3 regions of the Clostridium sp. BJN0013 genome follow, and region 2 is predicted to be linked to each of the others. Evidence: riboswitches for the same ligand, from Rfam matches in the RefSeq annotation. Region 2 holds a riboswitch; each other region holds the start of a gene.
The links. A riboswitch is a leader RNA that binds a small molecule or an ion and turns the genes downstream of it on or off. The one in region 2 is predicted to bind S-adenosylmethionine.

Region 1: another riboswitch for S-adenosylmethionine. It lies ahead of AB3K27_RS03680 (YbaK/EbsC family protein); the one in region 2 lies ahead of AB3K27_RS05095 (DUF2325 domain-containing protein).
Region 3: another riboswitch for S-adenosylmethionine. It lies ahead of AB3K27_RS18910 (NifB/NifX family molybdenum-iron cluster-binding protein); the one in region 2 lies ahead of AB3K27_RS05095 (DUF2325 domain-containing protein).

Annotation. Positions count from the first base shown of each region.
Region 1 is NZ_CP162495.1:672,939-680,496, reverse strand. It holds gene AB3K27_RS03700 (M16 family metallopeptidase) at 1-702, opposite strand, end outside; gene AB3K27_RS03695 (DEAD/DEAH box helicase) at 875-2,461, shown strand; gene AB3K27_RS03690 (glycoside hydrolase family 57 protein) at 2,574-4,154, opposite strand; gene AB3K27_RS03685 (DUF4912 domain-containing protein) at 4,252-4,710, opposite strand; gene AB3K27_RS03680 (YbaK/EbsC family protein) at 4,873-5,349, opposite strand; SAM riboswitch class I at 5,488-5,583, opposite strand; gene greA (transcription elongation factor GreA) at 5,726-6,190, opposite strand; gene AB3K27_RS03670 (ISAs1 family transposase) at 6,385-7,521, opposite strand.
Region 2 is NZ_CP162495.1:957,278-964,835, reverse strand. It holds gene AB3K27_RS05115 (IS4 family transposase) at 1-333, shown strand, start outside; gene AB3K27_RS05110 (MarR family winged helix-turn-helix transcriptional regulator) at 387-848, opposite strand; gene AB3K27_RS05105 (helix-turn-helix transcriptional regulator) at 963-1,118, opposite strand; partial or broken gene AB3K27_RS05100 (iron-containing alcohol dehydrogenase) at 1,164-2,337, opposite strand; partial or broken gene AB3K27_RS05095 (DUF2325 domain-containing protein) at 2,632-2,914, opposite strand; SAM riboswitch class I at 3,151-3,264, opposite strand; gene AB3K27_RS05090 (glycyl-radical enzyme activating protein) at 3,341-4,246, opposite strand; gene AB3K27_RS05085 (formate C-acetyltransferase/glycerol dehydratase family glycyl radical enzyme) at 4,497-6,866, opposite strand; gene AB3K27_RS05080 (helix-turn-helix domain-containing protein) at 6,981-7,529, opposite strand.
Region 3 is NZ_CP162495.1:3,657,073-3,664,630, reverse strand. It holds gene AB3K27_RS18925 (SGNH/GDSL hydrolase family protein) at 1-1,148, shown strand, start outside; gene AB3K27_RS18920 (prolyl-tRNA synthetase associated domain-containing protein) at 1,341-1,835, opposite strand; gene AB3K27_RS18915 (hypothetical protein) at 2,102-2,560, shown strand; SAM riboswitch class I at 2,821-2,929, shown strand; gene AB3K27_RS18910 (NifB/NifX family molybdenum-iron cluster-binding protein) at 3,399-3,824, shown strand; gene cysK (cysteine synthase A) at 3,855-4,805, shown strand; gene AB3K27_RS18900 (nitrogenase component 1) at 4,848-6,182, shown strand; gene AB3K27_RS18895 (nitrogenase component 1) at 6,195-7,558, shown strand, end outside.

The sequences.
Region 1 (7,558 bases), 280 kb from region 2:
TTTCTTAAAAGAAATTTTCTTGCAGGGCGTATTATATTCAAATATTATGTCGTTTCGCTTAAAATCTTTAACTTTCCATTTATTAAAATATCTATGGATTAAATCATAGACTTTTTCATGTCCATAAGATGAAACTACTGATATATAACAGTTATTAGGTACATAATATCTATTATAGAATTCAAGCAAATTTTCTCTTGTGAACTTATTTATATCTTTTTTATTCCCGGCAACATTATATCTAAGTGCACTTTTCTTAAAGGCTATTTTATTTATCCTATCAAAACTATAATCTTCTATATCATCTCTGCTACTTCTTATCTCCGATAATATGACTTCCCTTTCTTTTTCAATTTCTTTTGGTGGGAATATAGAATTCATAAGCATGTCAGAAATAATATCCACAGACTTTTCTAATTCTTCCCTTAGAGATGTAACACTATACACCGTGGAAGTATTATCTGTATAGGCATTATATTCTCCCCCCAAATTTTCCAAATCCATATTCAACTTTTTATTGCTTCTAGACATTGTACCTTTGAAAAGCATGTGTTCTATGAAATGAGATATGCCCCTCTCATTATTATTTTCATACAGAGCTCCTATATTAATTGCTGCATGAAAAGCTGCCAACTGGGTATCTTTCTTTATTGTAATGAGTTTTATTCCATTAGATAAAACTCTTTGTCTAGCATCAAACATATTAATTCTCCTTTTAAAATGTAAAGTAATTCTTAGGTTACGGTACATTCTATTATAAATTATATTTTTACAAATAAAAAGTATTTAAAAATCAAATTAAAATTTGATAATATGTATATACTATGATATGATAAATTTTGCTTTGTAATATAAAAAAGAAAGAGGAATATTGATGAAAAATATTAGTTTTAACGATTTAAATTTACATCCTAAGGTTTTTGAAGCCATAGATAATATGGGATTTGAAGAACCATCACAAATTCAATCAGAATCTATTCCTGTAATATTAGAAGGAAATGATATTATAGGTCAGGCACAAACAGGTACTGGAAAGACTTTAGCTTTTGGAGCACCAATGTTAAGTAAAATAACTCCCAAAAATAAACATATTTCTGCTCTTATAATTACTCCCACAAGAGAACTGGCTATTCAAGTTAACGATGAATTATCTAGAATTGCTAAATTCATGAAAATATTGCTACTCCCTATATACGGTGGTCAACCTATAGAAAGACAAATTAAATCCTTAAAAAGAGGAATAAATATAGTAGTAGGTACTCCTGGAAGAATACTGGATCACCTTCACAGAAAAACTCTCGATTTAAGTAACATAGAATTTTTAACAATAGATGAAGCAGATGAAATGCTTGATATGGGATTTATAGAAGACATAGAAGAAATAATAAAAGCTTCTAACCCTAACCGACAGACTCTACTCTTTTCCGCCACTATGCCAGAGCAAGTTAAAAAATTAGCTTCCAAATACATGAAACCAAATACAAAATATATAACAATAGCTAAAAACACACTCACTGTAGAAAAAACAAGACAATATTACTATGAAATAAAACACAAGGACAGATTTGAATCTTTGTGCAGAATTTTGGATGTAGATGAACCTTCTAGCGCTATAATATTTTGCAAAACAAAACGTGGTGTGGATGAATTAGTAGAAAGTATGCAAGCCAGAGGATATAATGTAGAAGGTATGCATGGTGACATGGGACAAAATCAAAGACTAAATACCCTTAGAAAATTCAAAGAAGGTTCTCTGGACTTTTTAGTAGCTACAGATGTGGCTGCAAGAGGTATAGATGTAGAAAATGTTTCCCATGTTATAAATTATGATCTTCCACAAGATACAGAATCCTACGTACATAGAATAGGTAGAACAGGAAGGGCCAACAAAGAAGGTATTGCCTATTCTCTAGTAACCCCTAGGGAATATATATTATTAAAACAAATAGAAAAGTTTACTAAAAGCAAAATAAAAAGAAAAGATATACCTACTGTAGATGAAATATTTGAGGCTAAATATAAAAATATAGAAGAAAAAATTAAAAAAGTGTTATCAGAAAATAACTATAAGAACTTTATTCCTATAGCTACAGAACTAGATGAAGAATATAACCTGGTAGACGTAGCCGCGGCCCTTATGAAAATAATCTTTGATAAGGAGTTAAGTTTTGATTATAAAGAAAATTCCATAGGTGTAGAAGATAGTAATGTAAGATTATTCTTCTCCATAGGGAGAATGGATAATATAACCCCAAGAAAGTTGATAAAGTTTATAAATGAAACTTCTTCAGTAGAAGCCTATGAAATAGGTGATATAGATATATTAAATAAATTCACTTTTATAAATGTTCCTGAAAAAATTGCATCTATTATATTAAAGAAATCCAATGGTAAAAAACTTCAAGGCAGAAGAGTTTCTGTAGAACTTGCAAAAAGTAAAAAAATTAATGTAAATATATAAATTCGTTTACTTTTAAAGACATAACAGAGTCTTTAAATATATACAATGAAATAAGCCCTATGTACCACAATTTAGTTTAAAAGGTCTTTTAGGGCTTTTGTAATGCTTATTTTTATTTTTGATAAATTTTGTAATCAATATTTTGAAAAATATTATCTAAGGATTCTAACTGTGATAAGTACTTTAAGTCAATGGCATTTTTAGTTATACTATCGTAAAGTTTATTAAATCTATCTACATGGCTATTTACCCTTTTAACAGCATATTCTACAGCAGTATTATTTTTTATAATAAAAGACCAATCTGAGGATTCTGCAAGCATCAATTCACGAGCTGCTTGATTCAAGGCTCTCCTTTGTAAATCTGTAGGATTTGTATAGGTATTGGAAAGTCTTATCATCTGTTGTGCACATTTATGTATTTCCATATATATCCATTGATTGGATGGATTTATCCACACAGAAAAATCTCCATTTTCACCCCAACTAGAAGGACAAGGACTTGAGCATTGAACCATAGGGTATTTTTTCAAATAGTCCATAGGAGAACTCAATCTATAATTGCAGTTATTTTGCAGAGTTTTTCTTATAAATTCATCTATAAAGTCAGGTCCTTCAAACCACCAATGTCCAAATAATTCTGTATCATAAGGGCATACTATTATAGGAGGCTGATCCATATGTTCACTAAGTTTATCGATTTGTTCTACCCTGCATTTAAAAAAATGTTCTCCATGCTCTTTTATCTTTTCTAAAGCTCTTTTCCTATTGTAATATTCCTTGTTGTCTGTATTACCAGTTATTCTGTAGTATTTCATTCCAGTATCAATTCTAATCTTATTCTCATTTATATAAGGTTCTATATACTCTAGAGGGAGTTCATATCCTATATCCCTATAAAATTCCCTATAATTAAAATCTCCGGGATAACCCATAAAGTCGCTCCACACCTGATAAGATGACTCCATATCCCTTCCAAATACAGAAATTCCACTTGGAAGGGCAATAGGTGCATAAACACCATATCTAGGCTTAGGAGAAGCATTTACGAGTGCCTTGCTCTCTGCTATAAAATATTTAATTCCAAATTCTTTAAGTATATAATCCAATGAATAGGTATAGGCACATTCAGGAAGCCATATTCCATCTGGTGCATGATCCATATGCTCCAAGTAACTCTGAACTCCCACCCCTATCTGTGACCTGACTGATTCTGGATTTACGGCAAGCAAGGGTAAAAGTCCATGGGTGGCAGAGCTGGTTAACACTTCTAAGTACCCCAGTCTATCAAACTTTCTAAAGGCATTCATTATATTGTAATCATAATTTTTGTATACATTTAATATTCTGGAAAATCTCTCATTATAAAACCGGGCAAGAATAGCAAGCTCTTTATTATATTTTGTTCTCTTTATCTCCTTTTCAGAGAGAGCTATGGACTTTCTTAGATATTCCAAATATCTTTTATTTAAATATTCATCTTCTAACATGGTCATTAAAGTAGGCGTTATAGACATAGTAATTTTAAAATCCATATGATCTTTTATGAGTTTATCATATACATCTATAAGAGGTATATAACATTCACTGATACCTTCAAATAGCCATCTTTCCTCTAGTGGATCTTTTAAATCTGGATGTCTTATAAAAGGCATATGACTGTGAAGTATAATTGAAATATATCCTTTAGTCATTTTAGACCTCCTCTAGAAGAAGTTAAAGTATATTTATTCTCTAACTCTTCCATATATTTATCTATAAATTCATTGTATCCACCTTCATCTTTAAATATTAATTCTGGATATCGATTTTTTTTTTCCCCTCTGTAAAGTTATCAGAAAATTCCTCTTTCGAATTAGATATATAACTTTGAGAGACATCCAAAAAACAAAGAGAACTGTCTAAAGACTTACTATCCCTTGGAGTTGTTACTGTATTTGAAACTGCAAATGCGACAAATTTGTTACCTGATATAATCCTCCCCAGCTTTACAAAAAGATCCATATCGTCCTTTTCAATATCTATATACCAGCTATCTGCAAAGGGGTCTATAAAGATTGTCTTTATATTATTAGCTATTCCATTTTCTACAGAATAGACTTTTATAACTGGTTTTGAGTTTTTCCACAGTGCTTCTCCATATCTATCTTCAAATTCTTTCACCGTCATAGATGATATGTTATAATAACAAAATATTCTATGGGAATTTTGAACCATAAGCACTAAAGAAGTCTTTTCATCACCCCTCAATAAATTCCACTCCCTTCATTAATAATAACTATATTATACCTATAAATTCCAAATATGTCACTTATAAATTGAAATATATTTCCTAAAATTATATTATGCTTACAAATTCTTTTAAAGTTCAGATGGAGAAAAGCATTCATTATGAGTAAACTCCACCTGAATCTAAAAATCTCTTGATTCATCCTCGCATACATCAATCCATTGCCCATCTACCAGCTCTTTAATTTGTTGTGGGTTTATCTTAAGAGCAAATTCCTTTGAACCAGCTGCAGGATATACATACGGAAAATTTTCTACAGAAACATCTATATACACTTTTAAAGGATTTTTTAAACCAAAAGGACATAATCCCCCCACAGGATGGCCTGTATTCTCTAAAACTTCATCCTGACTTAACATCTTAGCCTTAGTTTTAAAGACTTTTTTAAATTTTTTATTACTAACTCTTAAATCTCCTCTCATAACTATTAGTATATCTTCATCCTTAAGCTTAAAAGCTAGAGTTTTTGCTATATATTTGGGGTCTGTATGTATGGTCTCCGCTGCCTGCTGTACAGTAGCACCACTATCAGGAAGTTTAAATACGGGACTCTCTAAATTTCTATTTAAAAAATAGTTAACCACATTTTCTACACTCATCTTTAATTCCTTCAATTTTATTAAAATTTTTTATTCTATACACTTAAATACCATTAACTACACAATGGGTTTTAAAAATTAAAACTTTAATTTTTTAAAACCTCTTGCAGATAAGCTACAAGAGGTTTTACATACTTCTTCTTATCTTTCAGGTAATACCTGCTGGAATTAGCACCTTAAATATTAGGTTGCTGGACATCATAGGGCCAGTCCCTCAGTCTCTCGCAATAAGAATCTTACTATTTAATTTTATACATGATAACAAAACAACAAATATTTGTCAACCTCAATATAATCAAAATGGCACAAAAAAGGAGCTTTATATAAACTCCTAGAAATTACGTAGTAAAAAATATTCTGCTATAAAATATATCCATTATAGTAATTTCTCTACTCCTACATCATAATTTCCATCAGGTGATATTACTGTCGCCTTATCCCCTACCTTCAGCCTAAAAAGAGCCTTTCCCAGAGGAGATTCTATACTTATTTTCATATTCTTAACATCTGATTCTACAGAACTTACCAGGGTAACCTTTTCAACTTCGTCTACATCATAAAATTTTACTAAAGCAGTTTTATTTATATCAAACACATCTGTTTCCGATGAACTCTCTATTATTACAGCATTTTTAAGTTGATATTCAAGTTCTTGTATTCTAGTCTCAGTCATAGATTGATCTTCTTTAGCTGCGCTATAATCAGCATTTTCACTAAGGTCTCCCTGGGCACGGGCAGATTTTAAGGCAGCCTTAATCTCTACTCTTTTTACTGTTTTTAAATACTCTAATTCTTCCTCTAGTTTTTTCTTACCAGCTTCTGTCAAAATTACATCTTGCATAAAACTCACCTACATTCTAAATTCTATAAGTTTTTATTCTAGAAATCATCAAATTTCTATAGACTTAAAAACTTTCATACAGTTATTTACTTTACTATTTTATTATAAAGTATATAAAAATAAATAACAAGTGAAAGCAAATACAGGACAAACGCATGAAAATATATAACTACATAAGTAAGATTACGAGTTAACTAAATTTCCATAATTTTACTTATATATTCATCAGGTTTACAATTGATTGAAAATCTTTTTAATTTTAAACTCATCTTTTTTCCCATATCCAATAATTTTAATATAGATAATGCCCATTTTCTTATTATATTCATATTTTTATTTGCTGTTTCTTCAACTGTTTTAATGCTATCCTCTTTAAATGTAACATCTAAATGCCAGTGCATTATTTCTATTCCCCAATGACCTCGTACAGCTTTTTCAAATAAGTTTATTTCAGGGGCCAAACTACTTATATAATAACGTATTTCTTTACTTTCTTTATCTTTCTTCTTTATAGTTTTTTCTACAATTCCTATACTTTTAAGATTCTTCCATTTTTCCCTATTAGTTAGCCACTTAATGTCCTTTGTTTGATAATATTCCCTTATCTCAATTTGGCCATGTGACTTTTCAACTGTTTTTTTATAATTCCCATCTTTAATTATTTTTTCCCTAAAGTCATCATCTTCAAAATAGGTTATTAAATCATTATGCAGTATTTCTTGGTTCCCTTTTACTGCTAACACGTAGTCAGCTTTTTTCTTTATTATTTTCTCAGCAATTTTAGTTTGTGTTCCCATTGCATCTATTGTTACTACATATCCTTTTATTTGTAATCTATCTAACAATTCAGGAATTGCTAAAATCTCATTTTCTTTTTCTTTCACTGCACTTTGTCCAAAACAAACTCCTTCTTCATCACACCAGGCTGACACTATGTGTAGTGGTTTTTTACCTTCAGTCTTACTTCCTCTCATAGTTTTTCCATCTATGTTAAGTATTTTTTTTATACTTTCACCATCATTTTTAGATATATATTCATTCCAAGTAGATTGAATCTGTTGAATTAAATTAGGTTCTATCATTCCCATCACTCTTTGGAAAGTATCATGTGATGGAACGCCATTTTCTAATTTAAAATACCTTTTTAAAAGTGTTTCATGTAATTTACAAAATACCTCTATTTCAGTCCACTCATTTCCATTTCCTAAAGATGCAATCAAAACCATTCCCACAATTTCATTTATTGGATATCTTACTTTATTAAATTGTCTTGGATCATCTATATTTTTCAGTGACTCAAAAAAATCATACATATCATAAATATTCTTCATAAATTTAAAATCTCCCTTTTTATGATTTTATCAAAAA
Region 2 (7,558 bases):
TTAATGGCCATTACACCTGAAAAAATTGCAGATATCTATAAAGAAAGATGGAAAGTTGAAAGCTTTTTTAGATTTATAAAGCAAAATTTGAATGTTAAAAGATTGTTTGGAACAAGTGAAAATGCAGTTTACAATCAACTTTTTATAGCTTTAATTGCGTATGTATTACTTCATTTTTCTTATGTTAATGTGTCTCAAAATTTGAAATTTGTTAAGTTATCATTTTGTGAGTTTGTTAGAAAACTTCTTAATTCTACACTTCAAGACGAAGTTCAAGTATGCATTGACTTATTATTTAAAAATATCAATAATTATCAAATTTGTTTATGGTGAAAAATGGTTAATCAACATGTGTGATAATACATAATATTTTACTTTTTAATATCTCACTTACTCAACCACTTAGGAAACTTAGGAAGTATTTTATTCATACTTCTAATTGCAATTTCTAAATCTTTTAGGTCTTCTTCATTTAATGAATTTATTATATCTTTCAATCTTCTCGCAAAAGCTTTACTTTCTAATTTAATATATTCATCAGCTTCTTTTGTAGCAGATATTTTAATTATACGTCTATCATCTTTATCGTAACTACGCTCAGCAAAGTTAATCTTAACAAGTTTGGCAATAATTTTAGTCATTTGCTGCTTAGATAAATTCATCCTTTCAGCTAATTCTTTCATTGTTAAGCTTCCATAAGATTGAAGTACGCATAGTGTATTAAACTGAAGAGCACTTAATTTTTCTTTAAAACAATCTTCAAAGGGCTTACTTAATTTTTCATGAACGAGGATTAAGTAATTAACCATATTTTGTACATAATCATTCTCAATATTACTATCAATCATATATTCTCTCCTCATTATTATAACTTCATTTCATTATATAAACAATCTAAAAATGCTTAAATTAATAAGTCTTATTTATATTTTATTTCTTCTATTTGAAGCAAAATAAGAGCACTAATCTTCAAACTTAAATAATTCTTCAACCGTGGTATGGAATATTTTTGCAATATTCATTCCCAGTTTAAGTGACAGATTGTATCTTCCATTTTCCAGATGAACTATCGTCTCCCGTCTCACTTCAACTAATTCAGCCAGTTCACTTTGCTTCATTCCACTATTTTCTATATTATATCATATAGGGTATTAGTAGTACATTTACATGGCAGCCTTAAAAATATTCATTATATCCACAAAAGTTCCTCTTCTTGGATTTGTAATAGAACTAATATCTTTTTCAGCATTTTTCGAAAGTAACTCTAAATCATTTTCATCAACTCCAATGGAACTGAGATGAATTGGAAGTCCAATATCCTTACAAAGACTTTGAATACAATACTTAATTTTATTGATAGCATCTTGTTTATCAGTTGCTTTCATCCCCATAGCTTCACTGATTTTAAGAATTCTTTCCTCTGATATTGATACCGAATTAAACTCTAATACGTGGGGCAGTAGAGCCGCATTACAAGCTCCATGCATTTCCTCATAAAGTGCACCTATTTGATGAGACATGGAATGAACATATCCTAGTCCTGCATTGTTAAGAACCATTCCACCCATAACACCGGCAAACATCATCTTTTCTCTGGCTTCCATGTCATTTCCATTTTTATATGCTCTTCTTAGGTACCCAAAGACCAACTTTACAGCATCAATTGCCAGGCTATCCGTAACAGGGTGAAGCCTCTGTAGCAACAAAGCCCTCTATTGAATGAGTTAAAACATCAATACCAGAATTAGCAGTTATCTTTGGAGGCATGGTTGTCATAAATCTAGGATCATTTACAGATATTATAGGCATCATTTTTGGATCTGCAATAACCATTTTTACTCTTCTACTATCATCTCTCATAATTGTAACGTTAGTTACTTCAGATCCTGAACCAGAAGTAGTATTTATTGAGATAACTGGCAAACTAGGTTTTGTCATTTTTTTATATCCTTCATAATCTTCTATAGATCCACCATTAGTTGCTGCAATAGCTATACCTTTTGCACAATCATGGTTAGTTCCACCTCCAATAGATATAATAAAGTGATAGTCCCTTCTCAACATGCTTAGTCCTTTTTTAAAGTATGTAAGAGCATCTTCTACAAATGAAATTGTACAATCTGGATGTAAGATTCCATCAAATATATCATAAGAAATAAATAAGTCTTTTAATATTTTCTCAACTGTTTCGACATGACCAAGATTTATTATATTTTTATCCGTAACAATTAGAGCTTTACTTAATTTATATGGAAGTAGTTCTGTATATAAATTCTTAATGGCTCCCACGCCAATAAGATTTATTGCAGGCAAACGAAAATCATGAATATTCTCCAATATAATCCCTCCAAATCTCAAATATATATTAATTTTATCTTTTCTGTTTGGCAGGCTGGTTATTCATAAAATATGAGTTATATGCCTGAGAAAAAAGTACAATGCTACACAACATAGACCGAAACATTTTTTGCAGTCAATCCTCAATTCTTTTGTGCATATATTATATTCATCATTTTATCCTTATCTAATGAGTAAAAATTTTACTCTACACCATTATCTTAATAATTAGTTTTACATAGTATGCAATCTGTTCAGTATACCATTTTATTTGTATCCTTCAATATTTTTCATTTAATCAATAAGTGTATTTTTTATGTTTGCTTGAATACATATCCATGAACGTTTTGAAAACATAATTAAAGTATGATTTTTTAGATTGTTTCTTTATTATTTCAGTCATGTTATGTCCTATGAAATCTGTAAGTACCAATACTAAATCCATATTTTTAGGAATTTCTATTTTCTTATCCCCTCTTTTTCCACCTGTAATGTGATTAACTTTATTAATTCCGCATTTATCTAACTTATCTTTAATATTGTCAAGCCTGTCTCCTCCCACAATTAAAATATTCATAAAAATCTCTCCTTATAATATAAATTCACTGGTACTTAATTTTGTTAAGATCAGTATATTCTTAGGCATTATTAAACTTTTAACATACCACAAAGTAATAATTTGTGAATTTTTATAATTTTTCTTTAAACAGTAGTAAACTTAATTCTAAATACAAGAAAAAAGCTACATTCCTTACATATAAGAAAAATAGCTTCTATTAGCGAATAGCAACTTATTTAATAAGACTTCTACTTTTCTTATCTTTCAGAGCATTACAGTACACTCTGCAGGAATTGACACCGATGCATATAAAAAATGTCGGTTGTCGGGTTTCATAGGGCCAGTCCCTCCACCGCTCTTGATAAGATTTAATTTGATTTTATATCACATGCTATACTAAAATCTCATTTTTGTCAATAATTTATTTTAGCCCAATATATAAACCTATTTATAGCTTACTACCTCAACACCTTCATTTTTAACTATTTTGCATAATTCCATTAAATATTCCTGTGATGGGGTCTTGAACTCTTCTGATGGTTTTTCTAGGCCAAGAGCCTCATATTTACTATTGCCAAATGAGTGATATGGTAATAGCTCTAACTTTGGCTTATTTATATTATCCTTAACAAATCTAGCAGTTTTTCTAATGTTATCCATATCGGAATTCACCCCATCAATCACCGGTATACGAACTATCACAGGTACTTTCAACTCTTTAAGTCTTGATATGTTCTCCAATATCCTTTCGTTGCCAACTCCTGTATAAAATCTATGCTTATCATCATTCATATGTTTTATGTCTATAAATATTAAATTTAATTTTTCCAATATATCTTTCACGTTATCAAACTGAAAGTAGCCAGAAGTTTCAATAGCTAAATCTACAGCTTTATCATAAAGTTTATTTACAAGCTCTCTCAGTATATCAGCCTGAAGGGTTGCTTCTCCTCCAGAAAAAGTAACACCTCCACCTGAATATCTGTAGAATATACTTTGTTTTTCTACTATTTTTAATATTTGTTCACTATTATAATGATAAATTAAATTTTTCCTACTATTGGTTGGGCATGCCTCTACACAAAATCCACAGGATTTGCATTTTTTTCGTTCGAGAATTTGGTTTAAATTTATATCTACTCCATGGGGACATACTTCAACACATCTTCCACATCCTATACATGTCCTTTGGTAGTAGGCAATCTTGTTAGAATTTGTACAACTTTCCGGATTGGAACACCATTGACATTTAAGTGGACAACCAACAAAAAAAATAATTGTTCTAATTCCATTTCCATCGTTAACAGAAAAATTTTGCGGTTCCATAAAATATCCACCTATGCTATTCATGTAAATCCCTCCCTATCTAAAATCAAGTAATTCTTAGGTTCAGGTGGAATTTGCACATGAGGAATGCTTTTCCATCCAAACCTTATTAACAGTATTTTTAGTGTCTTTAGCACTTAGAATACGTTATCCTTTAGGGGAAGAACTTATCCAGAGGCCTAGCAGTACTTATCCTCCACTTGAAGAAGGTGGGTGCTAATTACATCCTTCGGATAAAGACACAACCTAATTAATCTATGTCTTTATTTCAATTCTAATAATTTTCATGAGCTGTTCTTGCAATGATTGCATCCTGCATTGACCTGGATAAATTAACAAATTGCGTACTATATCCTGCAACCCTAACTAACAAATCTTTGTAGTCTTCAGGATTATTTTGAGCTTTACGCAGTGTTTCAGTAGATATTGTATTAAACTGAACATGGAATGCCCCTAGAGAAAAGAAAGATTGAATCATTGCTCCCAAGTTGCTCTGTCCCCTTTTAGTATTTACTAAATCCTCATTTAATCTCAAGTTTAACAGTGTTCCACCAGAATGTACATCCTGATTAATTTTTGCTGCTGAACGCATGGCTGCCAGTGGCGTAGAGGTGTCAGACCCTGCAAAGGGAGATACACCTTCAGACAATGGTTCTTTAGCTTTTCTGCCACATGGGGTTGCACCAACAACTTTTCCTGTAGGCAAATAATTAGAAATCCCCATAAAGGCAGTGATAAAATTATTGCCATTTATGTCTTTATATTTGTGTCCTTCTTTATAATAATGATTTGCCATTTTAATGGCAATATCATCAACATAGTCAATATCATTACCATACTTTGGTACTGCAATAGCTAATTGTCTCAAATTTTCGCAACCTTCCCAGTTTGCATCAAGTACCTTTATTAAAGTTTCCATTGTGATAACTTTATCTTCAAAAACAAGTTTTTTGATTACGGCAAGAGAATTGGAGGTAACTGCAAGGCCTATTCCAGTAAGCACAGGTCCTATATTATATTTTGCTCCAGCATCAACTAAATCCTTGCCTTTTATCATACACTCTTCTATACAGGAGGATAAAAATGGTCTTGGGACCATTTCCTTGTGAAGTTTTTGTGCTAATAAAGTAGCTATAATTGAATGTTCAATTAAATTATCAAATTGTTTGTAAAATGCTTTTTCGACTTCCTCATAAGACTCAAAATTCATTGGATTTTTTTCGTCTAAACCTATTTTCTCACCAATGATCCTGCTTTTACCTCTATTTAATGCAAACTCCAAAGCTGCAGTAAAATTGATATTTACCGCTGAAGTCCATTCACCAGTTTTACGAAAATGTGGTACTACACAACCACAGTTGTTCCAATCTCTAGCATCTTCTGGTGCATAGCCTGCATTTATAAGCATTTGATAACCTGCAGCATCATTATGAATTGCAGGAAATCCAGTACCTTTACTTACTAAATAAGTAACTGCATCCAAAAAGCTTCCCGGACAATCCTGATGAATTCTAACACTTAGACCCGGTTGGTGAGTTTTCACTCTTTCGGTGGCTTTCAAACACATATATGAAAGATCATTTATAGCATCTTTTCCCTCTCTTGTTTTACCGCCAACTGTAAGATTTTGAAATTGATTATATCCTGCAAAGAATTCAGCAGTATTTGCAGAAATTGTCCAAACCCATTCAGATAACTTTATCCAGAGTAATTCAATAAGCTCTTGTATTTGATCCTTTGTCATAATTTTTTTATCCATATCAGATTTATAATATGGATACATAAACTGGTCGAATCTCCCTATGTTAAGTGCCAGTGGATTTTCAGATATTATTCCACCAACTTGTGTAAACCAGACAAATTGAATAGCTTCATAAAAAGTACTAGGGGCTTTCTCAGGTATCCTGCTGCATATTTCAGCAATTTTTAAAAGTTCTTCTTTTCTCACACTATCATTTTCTACATCGGCCATCTCTCTAGCTTTTTCAGCATATCTATTTGCAAGTGTGATAATTCCCCGGGAGGTAATTATTATGGAATTATAAAAATCTTTCTTTTTCATATTTTCCGCTGAAGTAAGAGAAAGCCTTGCAATATTTTCTTTTGCCTCTTTGATAATGCCTCCAAAACCTTTTTTAAATAGAACATCTTGATAATCTGGTGTTATTTCGCCAACTGCCTGTCTCCATTTTGAATCGTTATCAACAAAGCCGGTATCTACTACAACTTTTGCAGTTTCTCTAGGTAATTGTGCTAGAAATGCTTCTTCTAAAGATTTTCCTTTCCAATACGGAAATATATTTTTTCTTACAAATGCCCTTTGTTCATCCGTCATAACATATGGATCCTGCACCCTTTTGCCAAAATTATCCATTTCCCTATCTACCCAGCTCCAGGAGAATTCTGGAGTTAAGATACCGCATTTTCTGAATTCTCCAATGGCGCCAACAATAAGTTCTCCATTAAAAATAGTAACATCAATTTGCTGACAAGTGTCTCTAAATGCTTTGGCTCTTCTTATAGGAATTGATTCACCTTCTGTTTTTTTGTGCGACTCTGTCCAAATTCTTGCCCTTTGGTATGAAATTGCCGGTTTTGCATTTATATAATTCTGTCTTAGAGTTTCAATTCTCTCTGTAATCATATTTTTTATCTCCTTTCATTTTACATTTATTTTATCACATATTTTATACGTTATAACATACAGAATTTCTAAAATAAATCCAGAATACATTTTTAATAATACTCCAGGTTTATTTCAATATTTAACTATATTTTGAAATACAGCTTCAATATCATATGGGTTACTATAGGTATGATTTCTGTTGGCCTTAAACTTTAATGCTGAAGGAGCAGTAAGTTCAAAAGTTTGATCTTCTACAGTTATCACTACAGTGCCTTTTGTCACTACAACATATTCTTCCGCTGAATTTTGATGCGGTGTAGAAATATGTTCAGCACCAGGAAGCAGTTTAATATAAAAATATTCAAATCCTGATATTGGATTAAAAGGGAATACATCATATAATATCATTTTCCCATCTGATTCATATACAGGTTTTATACTATCTATTGATATTGATTGAAAATTATTGGCTTCGCTTCCTAGTATTTCAGAAAATGAAATTTTGAGCCCTGTAGAAATCTTCCATAATATTGATATTGTAGGATTTGATTCGCCTCTTTCAATTTGACCAAGCATTGCCTTACTCACTTCAGTAAGTTTAGATGCTTCCTCCAAAGTCAATCCCCTTTCAAATCTCACCCTTTTTAAAACAGAGCCTATATTAGATGTTGGATCAGTCAATTTACATCAGCCTTTCTTAAGATTGTCAT
Region 3 (7,558 bases), 1.4 Mb from region 2:
ATATTGAATTAATAGATATGAATTATTATACTTCAAAACTTCTGGCAAATAATGAAAGCGATACTTTGAAAGATATAATTAGTACCGATCATCTCCATTTTGTTGATAAGGGCCATAAATTTGAATCTGAAGTATTGTTTGCATACTTTAATCCAAGAGTAATTATATTAGATGGCAAGAAACAAATGAAATTAGATTTTACTTCACAGTACATAAAAAGTAACATATCAAGTGATAAGGTGTCATTGGAGGACAATCAGATTAATCTTTGGTATACAAATTATTTATTTAATAATTTCATTTATTGTGATAAAGAAGATATGTCTGATGTTTTACTTCAAGATTTTATAATTTTAAACTTGTCGAATAATTTGAATTTATATAGTATACAGATTCAGATACCTGAAAATCCAGGGTACAGTTTACCTTCATCAGATATTCAAAAGCCATATGTTACATTCAATGATAAAAATTATATTTTAAATGATACTTTTATAGATAGCTATTTCTCTCTGGCAAATATGTATAAATTATTTTTAGTTGATAAATTAAAATTTGGTCTGAATGAAATAAAATTATACTCTGGACAATTTAATAGAATAGCAGCAGTTGGTTTTTACATCTCACAAGATTTTAAAAATTATACTTCTAAAATATCTATATCTCAAAATAATAGTACTGTTACAAAACAGTTTTTAGCTCCATATAAATTACAAAATTATTTTGAACATAAAGTATTATTTAAGCTTAAATTAGACACTAATATATCTGATTCAACAGATGTATTTATCCCTATTGTAGATAGAATAAATTCAGGATTACTTTTAGGTATTAAAGATAATACAATAAAGTTATTTTCATACGATAGAAATAGCTCGTCTCTGGATAATATTGAAAATTTAAATCAATTATTATGTTGTGATATTGGATCAAGTTCAAAGGAATTAGTGAAATCTTCAGGATTATATGTTGAAATCAATACCACCTATATTAAAATATATACAGATTTGAAATCATCACCTGTATTAGATTATGAGACTAATGGAAAGATTATTGGTTCGGGTATATTTGCCAATTTTATAAAAATACTTAATCAAAGTGATAATGAATATGCTATAGTTACTACTGATACATTATATAATCAGTAATAGAAAATTAAGATGTATTAAATAGTTTTATTAATGTATAAGCCTGTCATTGATAGAATAATAAAATATCATCATTGAGAGATTTATTGAGAAATGATGAATTTGTAGATTATATATCCTTATGATCAATTAATATTTACTGTGATGTACATAAAGATTTCTTCAAAAATGCAATTTCTTTTAATTGTTTAATCATATACAAACATTATATACTTTATTTCCATGCCAATCTAAAAATTTTTTTAATCCCATATAGGATACAGTAATTGTCGATGTGTTTATATTAGGATGAAAATTAATTGCATTCATATCGATTAAATCACTATCTATTAATACCACAATCTCTCTTTGAAAGTCATTTATTAATCCAAAAGGAGTAACAGAGCCTGGTTTCAGTTTAAGATACTTGTACAGGTTCTCTTCTGTATCAAATGACAGCCTTGTACTATGTATAGTCTGTGCCAATTTTTTTAAATCCGCCCGTTTGCAATCCATCAAAATTACAAGATAGTGGATATCACCTTTGCTGTTTTTTAAAAAAAGATTTTTACAATACTGTCCATGGAATCGTATATCTAATTTGTTGATGTCATCAACAGTATTCATTTCTACATGATTATATAGTTTATATTCAATTTTTAAATTATCCAATATATAAAATAATTTTTGTACATTGTCTGAAAACATTGATTGTAACACCTCTATGGTAATTATCATGATTTATTAAATTTTAAAACAATTGTTTATGGAAATCAAGATAAATCTTTTTCAAAAAGATGGAAGTATTAGCTGATTTCCGTGTTCGGATAAATGCATTCACAACATAAAAAATTGTTTTGGTGTATAAATTATTCATAATAAAGGAGTATTTATCACATACTTGATAATATTGATAAATTATAAATATGATTTAAAGAATAAATTTTAGGTCAAAATAATTTGGAGGATATATTATGACATATAAGTATAAAAATTTAAAAAAGGATTTAATCTTAATATTTATAATGGGTAGCATTTATATGATTTTAGAAGGCTTATGGCGTGGATGGACACATATATCTATGCTGATAGTGGGAGGTATAGCGGCTTTCTTTATTGGAAAATTAAATGAAAGCAATGCTTTTTCTAATCGTAAGATGTGGAAACAGTGTTTGATAGGCACCCTTATAATTTTAGTGTTGGAATTTGCAGCAGGGATTATTTTAAATATATGGCTTCAGCTTGAAATATGGGATTATTCTAATATTTGGGGAAATATTTTGGGACAGATATGTATTTTCTATGCTATAATATGGTTTTTATTAGTTCCATTTAACATATATGTTGATGATTATTTAAGGTATAAGTTTTTTGGAGAAAAAAAACCAGAAGGGCTTATAAAGAATTATAAAAACTTGTTTTTTTTAAAATAATAAAATCTGTAACTATTTATGAAGACGTCGTATATAATATATAGAAAGCAATTTAAACTTAATGAGAATATAAAGTATGTTTTATACTTGTGATAAACTTTTAGATAAAAGGCCCTGATTTAAATCGGGGCTTTTATTTGAACAAATACTGTGAGTTTTTACAAATTTAGTATTGACATAGTAAAGCATAATTAATATAATATTAATTACATAATGATTGTTATAAATATTTAAAAAATTAATTTAAGTTAATACAGTTACTCTTATCAAGAGTGGTGGAGGGATAGGTCCTGTGAAACCCGACAACCGACATTTTATGTATCGGTGTTAATTCCTACAGAGTATATTTAATACTCTGAGAGATAAGAAAAGTAGAAATTTTATTGAATTATTTTTGTTAATAGAGGCTATTTTTCTTATTGAAGAATAAGGCCTTTTTTATTTTGAGAACTCTAAATATAATCAAGTGATTCTAAGGTTCAGATGGAGTTTGCTTATAAGGATGACTCTCTCCATCTGAACCTTAGAAGAACTTATCCAGGCGCGTAGCAGTGCTTATCCCCTACTTTGATAGAAGATGGGCGTGTTAGCAATGGTAGCGATCGGATAAAATATTAAAAAATGGTTGACTAGGAAACTGGAGGCTATGTTTTTCTTACTGAAAAATATAGCCTTTTCTATTTTTAGAGTTTCTATATGTATTATATAGTTAATCTTTAACATATTTAATTTAAGAGTGTTAAATACATTAGAGCAGGAAAGAAGATATGTTAAGTTTCAGACGAGATACTTTAAAAATTTAGATATGATAAGTATTTTAGATAAGGAGATGGTATTAATGGGATATAATATTGCAGTTGCTTCAACAGATGGAGTCAACATTGATAAACATTTCGGAGCTTCAAATTCTTTTTTTATAATAAAAGTAAATGATGATGAAACCTATGAGAATTTAGGAGAAAGATTAGTTGAGAAGAATCAAAAGAGTAATGGAAATTGTAGTTCATATTTATCTAAACATTCTTGTGGTAACATTAATCCCAAGATTCAAAGAAAAATAGAAACTATTTCTGATTGCAGATGTTTATTATGTAGTAGATGCGGACCTGGTTCAGAAAAGCAATTAGGGAAAAATAACATTTCTGTATTTGGTATTAATATGAAACTTGATGAGACCTTAAAAACAATAATAAGATATTACAAGAGAAGTGATGAACATAAATCATTAAAAGGTGTAAAAAGGCAGAAAATGAATTCTTTTTAAGAAAGAAGGTATTAAATAGGGAGTGATTACATGGACAGAGTTTCTACAAAGTTAACTGAATTGGTGGGAAATACACCATTGTTACAGTTGACTGATTATAACAGAGAAAAAAAAATAAGGGGTAATTTAATTGCAAAACTAGAATATTTTAATCCTCTAAGTTCAGTTAAAGATCGTATTGCTCTAGCTATGATAGAAGATGCTGAAGAAAAGGGATTAATAAATAAAGATACTGTAATTATTGAACCTACAAGTGGTAATACAGGAATTGGCCTAGCGTTTGTAGCTGCTGCAAAAGGATATCATATTATCATAACCATGCCTGAAAGTATGAGTGATGAACGTAAAAAGCTATTGAAAGCATTAAATGTTGAACTAATACTAACACCCGCAAAAGATGGAATGAAGGGCGCAATAAGAAGGGCAGAAGAACTTTCTTTTCAAATTGAAAATTCATTTCAACCTCAGCAATTTTTTAATGAAGTGAATCCTAAAATACACAAAGAAACAACAGCAGTTGAAATTTGGAATGATTTAGAGGGAGAGATTGCAGCTTTTGTTGCTGGAATTGGGACAGGAGGGACAATTACAGGGGTTAGTGAAGGATTAAAAGAAAAAAATCCTAATATAAAGATAATTGCAGTAGAGCCATATGATTCGCCAGTTTTATCTGGAGGAGTACCTGGTCCCCACAAACTGCAAGGGATAGGGGCAAATTTTGTGCCAGAATTAGTTAAATTTGAAAATATTGATGAAATATACAAGGTTAGAAATGAAGAAGCAATTGAAACTGCACAAGATTTGGCTAGGACAGAAGGGTTATTAGTAGGTTTTTCGTCAGGTGCAGCAGCTTTTGCTGCCACACAAATTGCAAAACGTCTAGAATTTAAAGGAAAAAATGTGGTAGTTCTATTGCCTGATACAGGAGAGAGATATCTGTCTACAGATCTCTTTGATAGAATAGATAAAATACAATTTTAAATTATAAAATATTAGTCAGCCGGATGGCAGATTGGAGGAAAGATGAGCAAGTTTGTTGACAGACCACGATACTCATGTGCACTAGGAGGTGCACTGTCTACATTAAGAGCTATTTCTAGAGCAATACCCATTATACATGCAGCTTCAGGTTGTGGCTATAATTTACACAATGCAACTAATTCTGGTTCAGCTTATCTAGGAGGAGGTTATTGTGGAGCAACATCCCTGCCTAGCACAAATGTGACGGAAAGGGATATTGTTTTTGGTGGAGAAAAAAGATTGAAGGAACAAATAAAAAGTACATTAGAGATAATGGATGGAGATATATATGTTGTTGTAACAGGATGTATGGTAGAAATGATTGGTGATGATATAGAAGCAGTTGTTAAAGATTTTACTGGTACTGAAAAACCAGTTATAGCAGTTCCAACACCTAGCTTTAAAGGAAATTCCTATTATGGTTATGATTTTCTTTTACAGGGCTTGGTGAAACAATATGTTGAACCAAAGGAGAAAAAAACTGAAAAACAAGTAAATATATTGGGTATTGTGCCTGGACAAGATATATTTTGGAAAGGTAATTTGAAAGAAATGAAACGTATTCTTGGTCTTATAGGTATAAAAGCTAATACATTATTTGGGGAAGGTGAAGATATTGAAGATATTAAAAATTCAGCTAATGCAAGCTTAAATATTGTACTTTCAAAAGTATTTGGAAAGGAAACAGCAGAAGAGTATAAAGAAGCTCATAATATACCATATATAACAGCTCAAGTTCCTATTGGATATATTCAAACAGAAAAATTCATAAGAAAAGTAGGAAGGTATTTTGATATACCAGAAAGCACAATAGACAAAGCACTGGAGAAGGAAAGAAATATTTATTACGATTATTTTGAAAGATTTTTAGATATTTATACTGATGCAGATTTGCAAAGATATGCTCTTGTAGTTGGAGATTCCAATTATGCACCTTCTTTATCACGTTTTGTATCGGATGAATTGGGATGGCTGCCAGAGCTTGCTGTGATTACTGATATATTAAATGAAAAAGATAAAGTAGAAGAACAATTTAAAGGATTTGAATCGGGATTGAAGACAACAGTTAAATTTGATACTGATACAAGTTCTATTAAAAGATATTTACGAGAAGTATGGGAGCCTAACAAAAATCAAAGGTATTACGAGGCTATGGTACCTCTTGTGGTTATAGGAAGTATATTTGAAAAGGAATTGGCAGCCAGTATAAATGTACCTTTAGTTACAGTTTCATTTCCCATTACAAACAGAATTGTTCTTAATAGATCCTATGTTGGATTTAATGGAGGATTAACTCTTACTGAAGACATACTGAGCTCATTGATTACAGGTAGATAAGGAGGGTAATATATGAAAATGGAATTAAGTACAACTGCACCAGCACGTGAAGAAAGATTGAAAGCTGGTATTGCTTTTGGAGGAACATGTGCCAATTTAAAAGATTGCTTGAATAAAGCATGTTTAAATAATGCAAATCGCAGCTTTTCTCAAACTTATGGATGCCAACATGGGTTAAGTCTTGGGATTTTAAATACATTAAGAAATGCTGTTGTTGTAATGCATTCTCCACTAGGATGTGGAGCCTCTACTAATAGTTCTGTAGGACAAGGTTCTAGTTTTAAGCGTTTAAGAGATCCTAAAGCTGAAGGAACAATATGGCTGAGTACTAATCTGGATGAATCAGATGTAATAAGTGGAGGAGAAAAAAAGCTGAGAGATACAATTATATATGCTGATAAGGAATTCAGACCAGAAGTGATTATTGCAGTGAGTGGATGTGTTCCGGCATTAATTGGAGATGATATAGATGGAATAATCTCTGATCTGCAATCAGAAGTTGCCGCTGCTTTAATACCTGTTACTTGTGAAGGATTTAAAACAAAAGTAATGGCTACGGCATATGATGCAGCTTATAATGGTATAATGAAAAAACTTTTAAAAGACATAGTCAGGGAAGAAAATTCAGTTCAAGATGATTTTGAAGAAATAAAAAGAAAATATTTACTTACCAGACATGTTAATATTTTTAATGTTGGCTCTATGAGTAGAGCTGATGAACTTGAACTAGAAAGGTTGTTAAATGCCATAGGGTTAACTGTAACTTTTCTGCCTTGTTACTCTGCGCCAAAAGATTTTGCATATTCTTTGGAAAGTTCTCTAAATGTAAGCATCTGTGGAACACATGATGATTATTATATTAAATATGTAGAACAAGAATATGGAATTCCTTTTATAATCGATACAATTCCAATTGGAAGAAAGAATACGGCACGTTGGGTTTTAAAAATTGCAGAGTACTTTAATCTAGAAAAAGAAGCAGAAGGTTTTCTGAAAAAAGAAGATGAATTACTTAATGAAAGTCTTGAACCATATAGAAAGAATCTTAAAGGTAAAAGAGTGTATTTGGGGGGAGGGGCTATCAGAATAGTTGCTACTGCAGAAGTATTACAGGATTTGGGAATGGAGATTGTAGGATTTAAAGGACATCATATAGATAAATTCATAGAGCCAATCTTTGAGGCCCTGGAAAATATAGATGATGTTGTATTTAATGTAGCAACTCAACAACCTTTTGAACAGGTAAATATTGTGAATAAGCTAAAACCAGATGTAATTGTAATTCATAGTGGAGTTAATAATATTACTGCTAAACAAGGCTTACCTATATTGCCTCTGTTTGGACCCACCAATATTTATATGGGATATGCAGGTGT